Regions from separate parts of the Cupriavidus sp. HMR-1 genome, predicted to be linked through region 1. Evidence: riboswitches for the same ligand, from Rfam matches in the RefSeq annotation. Region 1 holds a riboswitch; the other holds the start of a gene.
The links. Region 1 has a riboswitch for glycine ahead of gcvT (glycine cleavage system aminomethyltransferase GcvT). Riboswitches for the same ligand answer to the same signal wherever they lie in the genome.
Positions count from the first base shown of each region.

Region 2: linked by a shared signal. The riboswitch ahead of D769_RS26700 (D-amino acid dehydrogenase) and the one ahead of gcvT (glycine cleavage system aminomethyltransferase GcvT) in region 1 are both predicted to bind glycine.

Region 1 is NZ_ANKP01000131.1:10,398-18,600, reverse strand. It holds gene D769_RS17170 (ATP-binding protein) at 1-938, opposite strand, end outside; gene D769_RS17165 (response regulator) at 943-1,674, opposite strand; gene D769_RS17160 (UvrD-helicase domain-containing protein) at 2,000-4,087, opposite strand; gene D769_RS17155 (glycine zipper 2TM domain-containing protein) at 4,380-4,601, shown strand; glycine riboswitch at 4,756-4,843, shown strand; glycine riboswitch at 4,865-4,984, shown strand; gene gcvT (glycine cleavage system aminomethyltransferase GcvT) at 5,092-6,219, shown strand; gene gcvH (glycine cleavage system protein GcvH) at 6,324-6,704, shown strand; gene gcvP (aminomethyl-transferring glycine dehydrogenase) at 6,790-8,203, shown strand, end outside.
Region 2 is NZ_ANKP01000250.1:1,112-9,314, forward strand. It holds gene D769_RS26685 (TetR/AcrR family transcriptional regulator) at 1-485, shown strand, start outside; gene D769_RS26690 (amidohydrolase family protein) at 569-1,849, shown strand; tRNA gene D769_RS26695 (tRNA-Leu) at 1,957-2,043, shown strand; gene D769_RS26700 (D-amino acid dehydrogenase) at 2,261-3,529, opposite strand; glycine riboswitch at 3,703-3,802, opposite strand; gene D769_RS26705 (cytochrome b/b6 domain-containing protein) at 3,837-4,391, opposite strand; gene D769_RS26710 (PepSY domain-containing protein) at 4,394-4,660, opposite strand; gene D769_RS26715 (DUF190 domain-containing protein) at 4,869-5,192, shown strand; gene D769_RS26720 (PLP-dependent aminotransferase family protein) at 5,202-6,425, opposite strand; gene D769_RS26725 (DUF1338 domain-containing protein) at 6,455-7,474, opposite strand; gene D769_RS26730 (tripartite tricarboxylate transporter substrate binding protein) at 7,531-8,203, opposite strand, start outside.

The DNA.
Region 1 (8,203 bases):
GCATCGTCGACGATGGCCTGCAGCAGTGCCAGCACGTCCACGCGCTGGCGCGGGCCGGCGGCATCGTCTCGCTCGCGCAGGTAGTACAGCGTGGCGTCAATCAGTCCGTTCATCTCGGCCAGATCCTGGCGCAGACGGTAACGCACGTTGTTGTCCTCGATGCGCTCGATGCGCAGGCTCATGCGCGTCAGCGGCGTGCGCAGGTCGTGCGACACCGCCGCCAGGAAGCGCGATTGCTGCGCCAGCTGGGTGCGGATGCGCTGCTGCATCAGGTTCAGTGCCCGGGTAGCGTCACGCGCTTCGGCTGGGCCCGTCTCCTCCTCCAGCGGTGGCGCGTGGACGTCCTGCGCCAGCCGGTTCGCACCACTGGCCAGTTGCTGCACGGGCCGCGCCAGCAGACGCGCGCCAACCCACGATGCAATCAGGATGGCCACGAGCTGGAACAACATGCCCAGGTGCGGCGGCCAGATACCTCGGATATGGAAACCGGACGGTGGCCCAGGCGGCCCAGGGGGTCCGGGTGGCATGAGCACGCCACCTTTCTGCATGCGGAATGCGTCGGGATGCAGCGGGGGCCCGTCGTTGTCGCCGTCGTCATCGTCGTCATTGGCGTTGGGCGGCGGTGGCGGTCCGTGCGGATGGCTGAGCGACGCCAACGCGCCTGGCAGTGGTGCCGGCAATGGGTGGCCGGCCGCCTCGGCTTCCGAGGCGGCGCGGCGCATCCGTTCCATGTAGCGCTCCGAACCCGGGCGCGGGAAGAACCCCTCGATCACGGTCACGCCCAGCACGTGAACGGCAAGCATGATCGCGGCCATCACGAAGAACAGCCGCACGAACATCGAATCGAAGCGCCTTCGGGGCGTCTCCAATGTGCTGGAACGCAATTCTGGCCGCACCATTGGTGGATCGTCCGCCGATGGCGGCATCTGCGCTGCCATGCCGTCAGTGCTCCACGGTGCCCGTGAAGACGTACCCTTCGCCGCGCACGGTGCGGATCAGTGCCGAGTCGCGCGGATCGTCACGCAGCTTCTGGCGCAGACGGGACACCAACAGGTCGATGCTGCGATCGAACACGTCCAGATCGCGCCCACGCGCGGTGTTGATCAGCATCTCGCGATCGAGCACGCGATTGGGATGCTCGATGAATGTCAGCAGCAGCCGGAATTCCGCGTTGGAAAGCGGCACCACCGTGTCCTCGGCATCCACCAGCTGGCGCAGCGTGGTGTTCAGTCGCCATGCCGCGAACCGGACTTCATGCCCGGGCGCGGCCGGTGCCGGACGTCGCACGTCGGCACGGCTGCGACGCAGCACGGTATGGATGCGCGCCACCAGCTCGCGCATCTCGAACGGCTTGGTCACGTAGTCGTCCGCGCCCACCTCGAGTCCCACCACGCGATCGGCCAGTTCCGCCCGCGCGGTCAGCATGATCACAGGCAGGTTGCTGGACTCCCGGATTTCGCGGCACAACGTCAGGCCGTTCTCGCCGGGCAGCGAGAGGTCCAGGATGACGAGGTCGTATTCCTGCTTCGACATCGCCGCACGCATGGCAGTGCCGCCTTCGGCACCATCGGCCTCCATGCCGAATGTGGCGAGGTATTCGGCCAGCATGGCCCGGATTTGTGGGTCGTCGTCGACGATCAGCAGGCGGATTGGCAGGGCGGGGGACAGGTCCATGGGCGAGCTTGCAGATGGGAACGGCCGCGGAACCGCGGCCGGATGGAGCACCCAATGTACCAGCTTGCCCATTACAAGCGATGCCGGTTTTGTATCAAACTTGATACGTGCTTAAAACGCCACAAGCGACGAGAGGCGGAAAAAAACGCCCCCGGTGCTGCCGCATCCGGGAGCGCTCAACAGGGAAGAAGCCGGGCTCGCATGCGCCCAGCACACACCGCAAACCGAAGGGTAGGCGCGATGTGTCGCGACAGACGCCGAGACGAAAGCGCGCACGCCAATCGTAGAGAGCCGGTCATCCCGAAGCTTGTCCGGCTTGTATCAATCACCCCGCCGCAGGCTTGCCGAGCAGCGCCTTGAGCCCGGCCAGACGATCCTTCGGGCTCATGGCCGGGGTCTCGTCCTTCGGGGCGGGGTCGTCCTCCAGCTTCATCTCGGCGATGAAACGCGACGGCTCGCACGCATACGTATCGCGGGCGCGCTTGCGCTTCTTGCACCAGCTGATCTGCAGACTGCGCTGCGCGCGCGTGATGCCCACATACATCAGGCGGCGCTCCTCCTCGATCTTCTCGTCGCCCATTTCCTCGTCCTCGCGCGAGTGAGGCAGGATGCCCTCTTCCACGCCGACCAGGAACACGTGCGGGTACTCGAGCCCCTTCGACGCGTGCAGCGTCGACAGTCGCACCGCATCGGGATCTTCCTCGCGGCCTTCCAGCATGCTCATCAGCGCCACGGTCTGCGTAAGTTCGAGCAGGTTCTTGCCTTCGTCGCCGAAACCATCGGCGGTGTCGAATCCGGTGGCCGCGCCCTCGCCTTCCGGCTCGGGACGCGTGCCCTTGCGTTTGAGCCAGTCGAGGAATTCGAGCGTGTTGGTCCAGCGTGATTGCGCCTGCCGTTCATCGAAGGTGTCGTAGAGGTAGGCCTCGTAGTGGATACCTTCCATGAGATCGTCGAGCACCACCGTGGCCGGGTCCGTCTTCGCACGATCGGCCAGCCGCACCATCGACTCGCTGAACGTGCGCAGCGGCTCAAGCTGGCGCGGCTGCAGCTTCGCCTCGATGCCACCCATCATGGCCGCCTCGAACAGCGATACCTTGGCCTGGCCCGCGAACGTGCCGAGCACTTCGAGCGTGGTGTTGCCTACGCCACGACGCGGCGTGGTGATCGCGCGGATGAATGCGGGATCGTCGTCGGGGTTGGCGATCAGGCGCAGGTAGGCGCAGATGTCCTTGATTTCGGCCTTGTCGAAGAAGCTCTGGCCGCCGGAGAGCACATACGGAATGCGCTCGCGGCGCAGGATCTGTTCGAACAGCCGGGCCTGGTGATTGCCGCGATAGAGGATTGCGTAGTCACGGAACTGCGCGCGCCGCTCGAACTTGTGCGCGGACAGCCGGAATACCACTGACTCTGCCTCGTGCTCCTCGTCGTTCATCGGGTGGATCGCGATCGGATCGCCCATGCCGTGTTCCGACCACAGCTTCTTGTCGAACAGCTTCGGGTTGTTGGCGATCACCGCGTTGGCGGCTTCCAGAATCCGCACGGTCGAACGGTAGTTCTGTTCGAGCTTGACCACCTTCAGACTCGGGAAATCGGACTGCAGCAGGCGCAGGTTGTCGAGCGTGGCGCCACGCCAGCCATAGATCGCCTGATCGTCATCACCCACTGCGGTGAATGCCGGCGCGCGCAGATGCGACCCACCGGCCAGCAGCTTGAGCAACTGGTACTGGCACGCGTTGGTGTCCTGGTACTCGTCGACGAGGAAGTAACGCAGGCGGTTCTGCCACTTCAGTTGCACGGCTTCGTCGCGCGCGAACAGTTCGGCGGGCAGGCGGATCAGGTCGTCGAAGTCCACCGCCTGGTAAGCGTGCAGCGTGGCCACGTAATTGCGATACACCATCGCGGCCTGGTGCTCGTCGGCATCGCTCGCCTGCGCAAGTGCCGTCTCCGGATCGATCATGCCGTTTTTCCACAGCGAGATCGTGCTCTGCACGCTGCGGATCAGCTTCTTGTCCGTGGTGCCAAGCTGCTCCTGCACCAGACCGAAGCAGTCATCGGAATCCATGATGGAGAACTGCGGCTTCAGGCCAAGGTGCTCGGCTTCCATGCGCAGGATCTGCACGCCGAGCGAATGGAACGTGCAGACCGTGAGCTGTTTGAGCGGAATCCGCTTGCCCTCGCGCGTGGTCTTGCCCTCCATCAGCTTGCCGATGCGCTCCTGCATCTCCTTGGCCGCCTTGTTGGTGAACGTGACGGCGGCGATGTGGCGCGGCTCGAACCCCTTGTCCTCGATCAGGTGCGCGATCTTCTGCGTGATCACGCGCGTCTTGCCCGATCCGGCACCCGCCAGGACGAGGCATGGCCCGTCGAGATAGCGAACGGCTTCGGATTGCGCGGAATTGAGCCCGTGGGACATGTGATCTTTGATGAGGATTGGCCAGGATCGGCCGAAAAGGCGCGGATGAAGCACACCGGAGCCGGTGCGCCAAAGCTGGCGATGTTAACACGTGCCTCGTGTCACGCGCCTCGTGTCTGGTCGCACCCTGCACGTGTGTCGGAGACCGTCCTACGGCAAGCGTTTCGAGCCCGTAACAATCGTAAGCCGCGGGCACCCGGGCACGGCATCGGCCTCTCACTTTTCACAGCGTGCCGGTATGGCTGGCGCGCGTGGCAGTACCGCATGTCGACAACAAAGCACTGGAGGCCATATGACTACGTTCCGCACGATTTCGAAGCTCACACTGATTGGTGTCACGCTTGCTGCCTTTGGCGGCTGCGCCGACATGACGCCGAAGCAGCGCAACACGGCGATCGGCGCGGGCGTCGGTGCCGTGGGTGGCGCCGTACTGACCGAAGGCAGCCCGCTGGGCACGCTCGGCGGCGCCGCCGTGGGTGGCGTGATCGGTAACGTCACGACCAAGGGTCACTAAGGGTTGTCCCAGGGCCGCTCATCAAGGGCCTGTTACCGGGCGCGATGACGGCCACTGACAGGTTGGCGAGGGCCGCCCGCAACGGGCGACCACGCACGGGACCGGGCCTGCCGCACGAGGTTTGACAAAGGCAGACCGGTCCCGTACATTCACGCGCATCCGGCCGGGAGAGCGCGCAGCGATTGCGCCGCCGAAGGGGTATCACCCGAAAACTCTCAGGCACCATGGACTGGCTGGATCGGCATGCAACATGCACACAATGCATGCCGCACTCTGGAGAGCGACATCCGCTATTGCAAGGCAATGGTGAGCATGTCCACCGAAGGGGCGCACGAAGCACCACGCTTCGTAATCTCTCAGGTATCGAGGACAGAGGGGTCATCCGCGGCAGCGGACTGGTAGCGCATTGGCGCGACCGGACGCTGCGGCGGATGACCCTTTTTTCGTTTTCGAACCACGGTTTTCGAACCGAGCGCCCCCAAGGACATCCATGACGCTCCAGGCCACGCCCCTCAACGCCATCCACCGCGCCCTCGGCGCCCGCATGGTCGACTTCGGCGGTTGGGACATGCCCGTCAACTACGGCTCCCAGATCGAGGAACACAACGCGGTACGCGCCGACGCCGGCATGTTCGACGTCTCCCACATGTGCGTGGTGGACCTGAGCGGCACCCACACGCGCGCCTTCCTGCGCGGCCTGCTGGCCAACAACATCGACAAGCTGCAAACGCCGGGCAAGGCGCTCTATTCGTGCATGCTCGACGAGAAAGGCGGCGTCATCGACGACCTGATCGTCTACTTCTTTGCCGAGGACCGGTTCCGCCTGGTGGTCAACGCCAGCACGGCCATCGGCGACATCGAATGGATCCAGTCCCGCAACACGGCCACCGGCAGCGGCGTGACGATCACCCCGCGCCGTGGCGACCTGGCCCCGGCCGGCGTGAGCAAGCTGGCCATTGTTGCAGTGCAGGGTCCGAACGCACGCCAGAAGGTGTACGACGCATTCCCGTCGACCCAGCCCGCCGACGCGCTCAAGCCTTTCAACGCGGTGGTGGTGCACGACGCCGAGATGGGTGAACTGATGGTGGCCCGTACCGGCTACACCGGTGAAGATGGCTTCGAACTCGTTGTGCCGGCAGAGAACGTCGCGGGCATCTGGGAAAAGCTGTCCGCCTCGGGCGTGCGTCCCGCCGGACTCGGCGCGCGCGACACGCTGCGGCTGGAAGCCGGCATGAACCTGTACGGCCAGGACATGGATATCCACACCTCGCCGCTCGATGCGGGACTGTCGTGGACCGTCGACCTGCAAAGCGAGCGCAACTTCATCGGCAAGTCGGCGCTGCTGGCCAGTGGCCAGCAAAAGACCTTCGCCGGCCTGATCCTGCGAGACAAGGGTGGCGTGCTGCGCGCGCACCAGAAAGTCATCACCCCGGCCGGCGACGGCGAAATCACCAGCGGCACGTTCAGCCCGTCGCTGGCGCAATCGATCGCCTTTGCCCGCCTTCCCCGCGACATTGCCCCCGGCACCGAGGTGCAGGTGGAGATTCGCGACCGCAAACTGACCGCGACTGTGGTTAAACTGCCGTTTGTGCGCAATGGCAAGGCACTCGTGAGCTGAGGCATCGCCCGGCTTCACACCAACGGTCGCCCTTACATCCCCCCGGCGGGCCAGCCAGGGGGGATGCCTGAAACAAGAAACACACTGCATTCCGGAGAACCTCAATGAATTTCCCCGCTGACCTGAAGTACACCGAGTCGCACGAATGGGTGCGCGTCGAGTCCGACGGCACGCTGACGATCGGCATCACCGATCACGCGCAGGACGCGCTCGGCGACATCGTCTTCCTGGAACTGCCCGAAGTGGGCAAGTCGGTCGGCGCCGGTGACGCGCTTGCCGTGGTGGAATCGGTAAAGGCCGCCTCCGACATCTACGCCCCGGTGGCTGGCGAAGTGATCGCCGTGAACGAAGCCGCCTCGGCCTCGCCGGAATCGGTCAACGCCAATGCGTTCGACGCCTGGCTGTTCAAGCTGAAGCCGGCCAACAGCGACGACGTGAACGGCCTGATGAGTGCCGACGCCTACAAGGCCAGCGTCGGCGCCTGAGCCCCGACACCCTGACTGATTCGATGCCGCAAACGCGGCGGCCAGGCTGACCACCTGCCGCCGCGCCCCCACGAGATTCCTTGCCATGAACGCCCCGCTCCCCATGAACGCTGCCGCCCAAGGTGCCCGGCCCACGCTGGCCGAACTGGAGGCGCGCGACGCCTTCGCCGCCCGTCATATCGGCCCCGATTCCGCCGAACAGCAACACATGCTCAAGGTGCTCGGTTTCGAGAGCCGCGCCGCGCTGATCGACGCCGTGGTGCCCGCCGCGATCCGCCGCCGTGACGGCATGTCGCTGGGCGAATTCACCGCACCGCTGACCGAGGAGGCCGCGCTCGGCCGCCTGCGCGCGCTGGCGGGCAAGAACCGCGTGCTCAAGAGCTTCGTTGGCCAGGGCTACTACAACACGCTCACGCCGGGCGTCATCCTGCGCAACATCTTCGAGAACCCGGCGTGGTACACCGCGTACACGCCGTACCAGCCCGAAATCTCGCAAGGCCGTCTGGAAGCGATGCTGAACTTCCAGCAGATGATCACCGATCTGACCGGCCTGGATATCGCCAACGCGTCGATGCTCGACGAAGGCACCGCTGCCGCCGAGGCGATGACGCTGCTGCAGCGCGTGAACAAGCACGCCTCGAACACGTTCTACGTGGCTGAAGACGTCCTGCCGCAAACGCTGGAAGTGGTTCGCACGCGCGCCCTGCCGCTCGGCATCGAGGTCAAGGTCGGCCCCGCCGCTGACGCCGCGCAGGCCCATGCCTTTGGCGTGCTCCTGCAATACCCGGGCGTGAATGGCGATGTGGCCGACTACCGCGCAATTGCCGAAGCCGTGCACGCCTCCGGTGGTCGCGTCGTGGCCGCTGCCGATCTGCTGGCGCTGACGCTGATCGCCGCGCCGGGCGAATGGGGCGCCGACGTGACCGTGGGCAACTCGCAGCGCTTTGGCGTGCCGCTCGGCTTCGGTGGCCCGCACGCGGGCTACATGGCCGTGAAAGATGAATTCAAGCGCTCGATGCCGGGCCGTCTGGTCGGTGTGACGATCGACGCGCAAGGCAACAAGGCCTATCGGCTGGCGCTGCAGACGCGCGAACAGCACATCCGCCGCGAGAAGGCCACGTCGAACATCTGCACGGCGCAGGTCTTGCTGGCCGTGATGGCGTCGATGTACGCGGTCTACCATGGTCCGCAGGGCCTCAAGCGCATCGCCCAGCGCGTGCATCGCCTGACTGCCACGCTGGCCGCCGGCCTGAAGACGCTGGGTCACACGCCGCTGAACGCTACGTTCTTCGACACGCTGACGCTGGAGACCGGCTTCAACACCGAGGCGTTCCACGCATCGGCGACGGCCCGTGGCATCAATCTGCGCCACGTGGACGCCACGCGCATCGGCATCTCGTTCGATGAAACCGCATCGCGCGACGACGTGATCGCGCTGTGGGAAATCTTCGCGCACGGCAAGGCCGTGCCCGACTTCGACACGATCGAGGCCTCGGTGC
Region 2 (8,203 bases), on a different contig from region 1:
ACTTCCGGACGAAGCAGGCGCTGTACCGTGCCGTGCTGGCGCACACGTTGCAGCTCTGGCTATCCGAGACCGATATCATCAGCGCCGACCATGCGCCGCGCGTGGCGCTGGAGCAGTACATCCGCGCCAAGATGCGGCTGTCGGCCAGCCATCCGGACGCGTCGCGCGTGTTCGCCAACGAGTTGCTACACGGCGCCCCTGAGATCGGCGGCGTGCTGCGTGAAGCGTTGCGCGAACTGGTGACGCGCAAGGCCATGGTGATTCGCTCATGGATTGAAGACGGTCAGATGGCCCGGGTCGACCCCTATCACCTCTTCTTCACGATCTGGGCCGCCACGCAGACCTACGCGGACTTCGATGCCCAGGTCTGCGCCGTACTGGGCGTCAGCCAGCTCGACACCGAGGACTTCGAACGCGCCACCGAGCACCTGGTGGCGTTGCTGCTGCGTGGCTGCGGGCTGGATCAGAAAGCCTCGCTGGCCTGATCCAGCATCATGCGTGGCAGTTGCCATGCAGTCTTCGTCTACCATTGCCACGTCACCGCCATCGGGATCACAAGGGACGCCTCATGTTCGACACCATCCTGCGCCACTGCAATATGCCTGACGGACGTACCGATATCGATATCGGCATTGCCAACGGCAGGATCGCGGCGGTGGAGCCACGGATCGCGGCAACGGCGGGAGAGGAGATCGACGCCGCTGGGCAGCTTGTCTCGCCGCCGTTCGTCGACGCGCACTTCCATATGGACTCCACGCTGTCATATGGTCTGCCGCGCGTGAACCAGTCCGGCACGCTGCTCGAGGGCATCGCGCTGTGGGGGGAACTGAAGCCGCTGCTTACGCAGGATGCCATCGTCGAGCGCGCGCTGGCGTATTGCGACTGGGCCGTCTCCAAAGGGCTGCTGGCGATCCGTTCCCACGTGGATGTGTGCGATCCGCGCCTGCTGGCCACGGAGGCGTTGCTGCACGTGCGCGAGCGCGTCAGGCCCTACCTGGATCTGCAACTCGTGGCATTTCCGCAGGACGGTCTGTTGCGCGCACCGGATGCGCTCAACAACCTTCGCCGTGCGCTGGACCTTGGCGTCGATGTGGTGGGCGGCATTCCGCATTTCGAGCGCACGATGGCCGACGGCGCGGCGTCGGTGAAGATGCTCTGCGAGGAAGCCGCCGAGCGCGGGTTGCGCGTGGACATGCATTGCGACGAAAGCGACGACCCGATGTCGCGCCATATCGAGACGCTGGCGAGCGAATCGGTACGGCTGGGTTTGCAGGGACGCGTCACGGGTTCGCATCTGACGTCGATGCATTCGATGGACAACTACTACGTCTCCAAGCTGCTGCCGCTGATGCGAGAGGCCGGCGTATCGGCCATCGCCAATCCGCTGATCAACATCACGCTGCAGGGGCGGCACGATACCTATCCCAAGCGGCGCGGCATGACGCGCGTGCCCGAGATGCTTGCCGCCGGCATTCCTGTGGCCTTCGGTCACGACTGTGTGATGGACCCCTGGTACAGCCTTGGCTCGGGCGACATGCTCGAGGTGGCCCACATGGGTCTGCATGTCGCGCAGATGACGGGGCTGGACGCCATGCGCGCGTGTTTCACCGCTGTGACAGAAACGCCGGCACGTATCCTGGGTCTCGAAGGCTATGGGATTTCGCCGGGCTGCCGCGCCGATCTGGTGCTGCTGCAGGCGCGGGACCCGGTGGAGGCGCTCCGCCTGCGCGCGACCCGGCTGGTGGTGATGCGGGCAGGGAAAGTCGTTGCCCGCACGACGCCGGCCACCGCAATGCTGGCGCTCGAGGGGCGACCGGCCAAAGTCGACTTCCAGCTACACCGGGCATGACGGTATGGAGAGTTTTTTGAAGAATCGATGAATTTTGTGTTGACAGAGATGGTCTTGCTCAGCATAATCTCTTTCTTCGCATCGCAGCAGCAATGCAGCGAAACGAAGCCCAGATGGCGGAATTGGTAGACGCACTAGGTTCAGGTCCTAGCGGTGGCAACACTGTGGAGGTTCGAGTCCTCTTCTGGGCACCAAATTCAGAAAAGCCCCGCGCAAGCGGGGCTTTTTTCGTTTCTCCGCCCGGAAAGAAAGGCCCTTGAGGGCCTTTCGCGAGGACGAGAAAAGGTTGCGCTTGCAAGCGCAACCCGGGGTCGCGCATGGGTGACCGAGTCCTCTTCTGGGCACCAGATTCGAAAAGCCCCGCGCAAGCGGGGCTTTTTTCGTTTCTACGCCCGGAAAGAAAGGCTTCCCTCAGCCGTTGCCCACCACCAATCCGCCAACGCCCACGCGCCCTTGCTGCTCCGTAGCGGCGTGGCGCACGACATCCCCCACCATCTCGGCCGTCACGGCGGACAGCGTCCAGCCCAGATGCCCATGCCCTGTGTTGTAGAACACGTTAGCGGCATGGCCCCGACCGACGCGCGGCATCATGTTTGGCATCATCGGTCGCAACCCCGCCCAGGGCACCACGCTGCGGGTGCTGACGCCGGGGAAGCAAGCATGGACCCAGTCGATCAGCGGACGGATGCGATCGGCGCGGATGTCGCGGTCGACGCCATTGAACTCTGCGGTGCCGGCTATGCGGAATCGGTCCACGCCCAGACGGCTGGTGACAAGCTTGGTTTCGTCGTCGAGCAGGCTGACCGTGGGCGCCGAGGCCTGGCTTTCGGCGTCGTTGAGGTTGACCGTGATCGAATAGCCCTTGACCGGGTAGATGTTCACGCGGTCTCCGAGTTGGCGCGCGAATTCGCGGCTGGCAACGCCGGCGCAGACGACCACGGCGTCGAATTCGCGTGATGTCGTCTGGCCATCGTCAGCCGAGACGATCGTTACTCGCCGGCCGCTGGTCGACACGGCGCTCACGTCCTGGTTGTAGAGCATCTGCACGCCCAGTCTGCGCGCCGCCGCAGCGATACCGGTGGTGAACTTGTGGATGTCGCCGGTAGAGTCGCTTTCGGTGTAGTAGCCGCCGTAGTACTCGCCTGCCAGCGTCGGCTCGATGCTTCGCATCTCGTCCGGGGTCACTGCGCGCCGTTCGAGTCCGCCTTCGGTGAGCAGCTTCGAGACTTGCCCTGCGTGATCGAAGCCCGCCTTGTCCCGATAGATATGCAGGATGCCGCGCCGCTTGAGGTCGAAGTCGATGCCCTCCGCCTCCGCCCACGCAAACAGGTGCTGGCGCGCGGCAATGGCAAGCCGCGTGGTCTCCACCGTGTTGCGGCGGTAATGCGGGATCGATGCGATGAACTCGGCGAACCAGCTCAGCTTGTGCCAGGTCGGACGCGGATTGACGAGCAGCGGCGCGTCATTGCGCAGCATCCACTTCAGGCCCTTGGCCAGCGTGGACCAGTGCGTCCAGACTTCCGCGTTGGAGGCGGAGAGCTGTCCGCCGTTGGCGAACGAGGTTTCCATGGCCGCATAGCGGTGCCGTTCGAACAGGGTGACGGAGAACCCGCGTTTGGCCAGGGCGTAGGCCGTCGTGGCGCCGGTGATGCCGCCGCCGATCACTGCAATGGATTTCATGTCGAAGGTCTTTCAGGACGTCGTGGGATGGCAGTCCGCCGCGCACCATGCGCGGTTGCGGACGCCCCCTCTGTCCTTGACCTGAGAGATTCGCGGCACACGAACAATACGCGTGCCGCTTGCTCCTTCGGTACCGCCGGCTGACGTGCAAGCCGGGGTTCTTCAGAGTTCAATGGCGGGTACCGGTCCTTTTGCCTGAGAGTTTCCGGGGCGGTTGCTCCTTCGGCGCTGTGTCGGCCGGGCGGCTGGCACAGACTCTCCCGATACACGCGGGGTAAAACGATGGCAACTATGCCATATAAATCCGCTAGCGGTGCGGATCACCTGGCTTGCGCCCCGTGATCATGGCAGCGACGAGGTTCTCGCGGCCCTTGATGCTCATGACGATGGCCGCGGCCACATGCAGGATCACCAGCGCCAGCAGCCCGTTCGCCAGCCAGCGATGGATGTCGACTGGCAAATCCTCGCCCCAGAACGCATCGAGACGCGAGATCCAGCCGGTGACCGCCAGCGCCAGGATCAGCGCCCACATGGCCAGCATGGCGACGGCGCCCAGCGGCGTATGGCTGACATACCGCGGCGCGCGGCCGGCGACCAGTGCCTTGCCATAAGCCAGCATGGCGGACGGACGTGGCAGCCATGTGCGGAAACGCGCAGGCTGGCTGCCGATGAAGCCCCACAAGACCCGGAACAGCACCAGCCCCGCGGCGATGTAGCCGAGGGTCCGGTGCACCTTGTCTCCGGAGTCCTGGACGAGGTCAAAGCAGACGATGGCCGCCACGCTCCAGTGCGTGAAGCGCACGACCACGTCCCAGACGCGAATCGTGTCGGGGGCGTTCGTCCGGTCCGCGGGCGCCGACATGCTTAGCTGCCGATTTCCGATTTGACGATTTCAAGCGTCTTGGTGTCGAAGTAGATCTCGGCCTTCTTGCCATCCTTGGTCGTGCCGTAGATCTCGTAGCAATTGCCGTCCACCTTGAACTTCTTGATGTTGTAGCCCTGTTCCTGGATCTTGGCCTTGGCATCGGCTTCCGGCATCCATTCGGATTTCGGGTGCTTGGCGCAGTTGGCGCCGGCGAAAGCGGCGGTCGAGAACACTCCGGCAACGAGGAAAGCGGCAATCTTCTGCATGAACTTCTCCGGCAATGAGCCCCGCAAGGGGCGATGGCGGCATCCTAACTCAGAATGAGAGCCATTCTCAACACTGGGTTTCCCAGGGGGTGTCGGGCGCTCGCGGCCCAGCGGCTGGTCTTGGACCATTGCAGTCACCTGGCATACGATGAAACTGCCACGTGGGGGGCTCCAGCTTCTGGCCAATCCGGACCCGCAGGGAGATGTCATGCAGGGCTATCAACTCACCTTCTACACCCAGGAAGGTCGGCGCTATCACGGCAAGCAGCTATCGCACTGGCTGATGCAGGTGATGCGGGAGATGCAGATTCGCGGCGCCACGCACACGGTGGCGGCGGAGGGAATCGGGCACGACCATCGCTTCCACTCCTGGCACTTCATTGAACTTGCCGATCGGCCGGAAGAGGTGACTGTGGTTGCCACGGTCGAAGAGGTGGAGGCGCTGCTGGAGCGCCTGCGTCACGAAGACATCCGCCTGTTCTATGCGAAGACGCCGGTCGAGTTCGGCTTCGTCGGCACGCTCGATATCTGAGCGCCTGGCTCAGGCCGGATTGATGACGGATACCCCGGCACGCGCCGCGGCCCGGGCAAGCCGCGCCACGCCTTCCTCGATCTGCGCCGGATCGGCGCCCACGAACGACAGCCGGAACGCGGGGCGCGCGCGACGCTCTGCATAAAAGCCGGCACCCGGCACGAACAGCACTTTCTCTGCGATGGCATGGGGCAGCAGCGCCGCCGCGTCGTCGATGCCATCCACGGATACCCACAGGAACATGCCACCGGCGGGATCCGCAAACCGGATGCGCGTGCCGAACGCCTGGCGCAACGCCGTCGTCAGCCGATCGCGCTTGTCGCGGTAGACCGCCACTTCCCGCCCGACCTGCGCGGGCAGGTTTCCGGCCTGAAGGTAGTGCGCGGCGGTCAGTTGCAGCCATGGCGGCGTGCACAGGTCCGACACCTGCTTGGCGATCACCGCGCGGCGCACGATCTCCGGCGCGGCCACCATCCAGCCCAGCCGCAGTCCTGGCGCCAGCGTCTTCGACAGGCTCGCGAGATGCACGAGCCACGGGCGCGCGCCGGGTACCTGATTGCAAAGCGCGAGCAGCGACGGCGGCGGCGGACCGTCGAAGCACAGCGCGCCGTAAGGATCGTCCTCGACCAGCACGATCCCGTGCTGTGCCACCAGTTCCAGCAATTGAAGCCGGCGCGCGGGTGACAGCGTGGCGCCGGTTGGATTGGCGAAGGTCGGCACCGTGTAGATCATGCGCGGACGTGCCGGCGCGTCCGCGAGCATCGCCTCCAGTGCGTCGACGTTCATGCCGTCATGGTCAGACGGCACGCCGCGCACGTCAGCGCCGGCCAGCCGCAGTGCCTGCAGCGTGGCCGAGTAGGTGGGTTCTTCCACCAGCACAAGGCTGCCCGGCTCCACCAGCGCGCGCACGAGAAAATCGAAGCCCTGCTGCGAGCCGCTGGTGACCAGCAGTTCGTCCAGGGCGACGGCCGCGCCACGCTCCGCCATCAGGGCCGCCAGCGCCTGGCGCAGCGCAGGCGTGCCCTCCGTCGCACCGTACTGCAGGCACTCGGCAGGACGTTCACGCAATGCCTGCGCGGATGCCGCGCCGATGCCTTCCACGTCGAACAACGCGGCGGACGGATAGCCGCCAGCGAACGAGATCATCTCCGGGTCGGAGAGATACTTGAACAGCTCGCGGATCGGCGAGCCTTGCGGCTCGCGTAGCGCGGGAACGAAGGGGTAGGCGGTCATGGCGCGCTCGTGGTTGCGGACGTCGTGCTTCAGCAGGCCGCGGCGGTCATCTTGAAGATGCCCTGCGCATTGCCGGCGTCGAAGCCCAGGTCCGTGCGCGTGATGGCCTGTGCCTCGTCGACGTAGCGATCGCGCGTGATGAACTCGTAGAACGAACCCGGTACCTCGCGCACCACCTCGTCACCGCTGGCGCCAACGAACGCGCGGCGAACCGGATCGGCGCGGAACGCGGTCTGCTTCACGCGGCCGCTTTGCGACACCTCGACCTTCTCCTTCATGGGGCGGCCCACACGCTTCTGTTCGTCCGATACCGCGAAGACGTCCTCCACGCGGTCGGTGGCGTGGTTGAATGCATTCCCTTCGGTGGCGATCCACGCCATCTCGGACGACTCGGCCAGCAGGCGTTCGTAGTCGTTCAGATGCGGTGTGGCGTGCTGACGCTCGAAGCAGCCGGCCAGCAGGTCGATCAGCTCCCCGGCATCGGCCAGCGGCAGCGCGCCGTCACGTTCCAGTTCCCACAGTAGCGACTGCGCGCGCGGCGTGAGCGGATCGACGGAGTTGCCGACGACGTGGCTCACGGCTTGCTGGAATTCCTCGCTATAGCGCTCGGGATGGAATTCGCTGAGGAAGAACTGCGCGATTTCCTCCGGCGCATCGGCGTGGGCATACGAGCGGCCCGTCATGCCGATGCGGTCGAGCGGATACGTGCCATTGAGGCGGTAGCCGAGCGGGCGCAGGATACGCGTGAAGGCTGCCTCGCCTGCGGGCAACGCGCCGTTCTCCTGCCAGCGCACGGTGCGCAGCGCGCCGTGGTCGAAGTGCACCTTGCCGCCCGCGGCCGCTACATCCTCCGTGTAGGCCTTGCCGGTGGGCACGCGATCCAGGATGCCGGCGAACAGCACCAGGTTCAGCGCATGAGCGATCTCGGCGCGCGTGGGGTGACCCAGCTTGCCGGTCGGCAGCGTGGGTGTGGCCACCAGTTGCGAGAGCCGCGTGGCGGCTTCGGTGCCGAGGCTAAGGGATACGAGCGAGGTGACGTTGGAAATCATGATGAGATGCCGCGCGGGGACGCGCGGAAAGGCAGTTGGAATAACGTAGGTGGTTTTCAGTCCACCGAGGCGCCGGACAGTCGGACGATGTCGCCCCACTTCTGGCGATCCTTCTTCAGAACCTCGGCGAAGGCATCGGGCGTGCTCGGTGCCGGTTCGGCGCCGAGTTCGCGCATCTTGGCCTGCACGGCGGGCTCGCCGAGCACGCGCGTCAGGTCCTGGCTAATCTTCTGCGCCACGGCTGCAGAGGTACCACGCGGTGCGAGCAGACCGAACCACGGGCTGGCGTCGAAGCCTGGCACCGGGCCGGCGGCGGCGACGGTTGGCACATTGGGCAACGCCGACGAGCGTGCCGGCGTGGTCACCGCCAGCGCCTTGAGCTTGCCCGAACGGATGAACGGCAGCGAAGCCGGCAGGTTGTCGAACATCACGTCGACGCTGCCGCCCATCAGGTCGGCGATGGCCGGGCTGCTGCCCTTGTAGGCGACGTGGCTCATCTCCGTGCCAGTCATGCGCTGGAACAGTTCGCCCGCGAGGTGCGTGGAGGTGCCATTGCCGGCCGATGCCATGTTCACGTGTTTCGGATGCGCCTTCAGATAGGCGATCAGTTCGCCCAGCGTCTGCACATGGGCGCGCTCGGCGAAGGCCGGTGACACCACGACCACGTTCGGCACCTTGGCGACCATCGTCACCGGCACGAAGTCGGCGCCGGCGTCGTAGGGCAGCTTC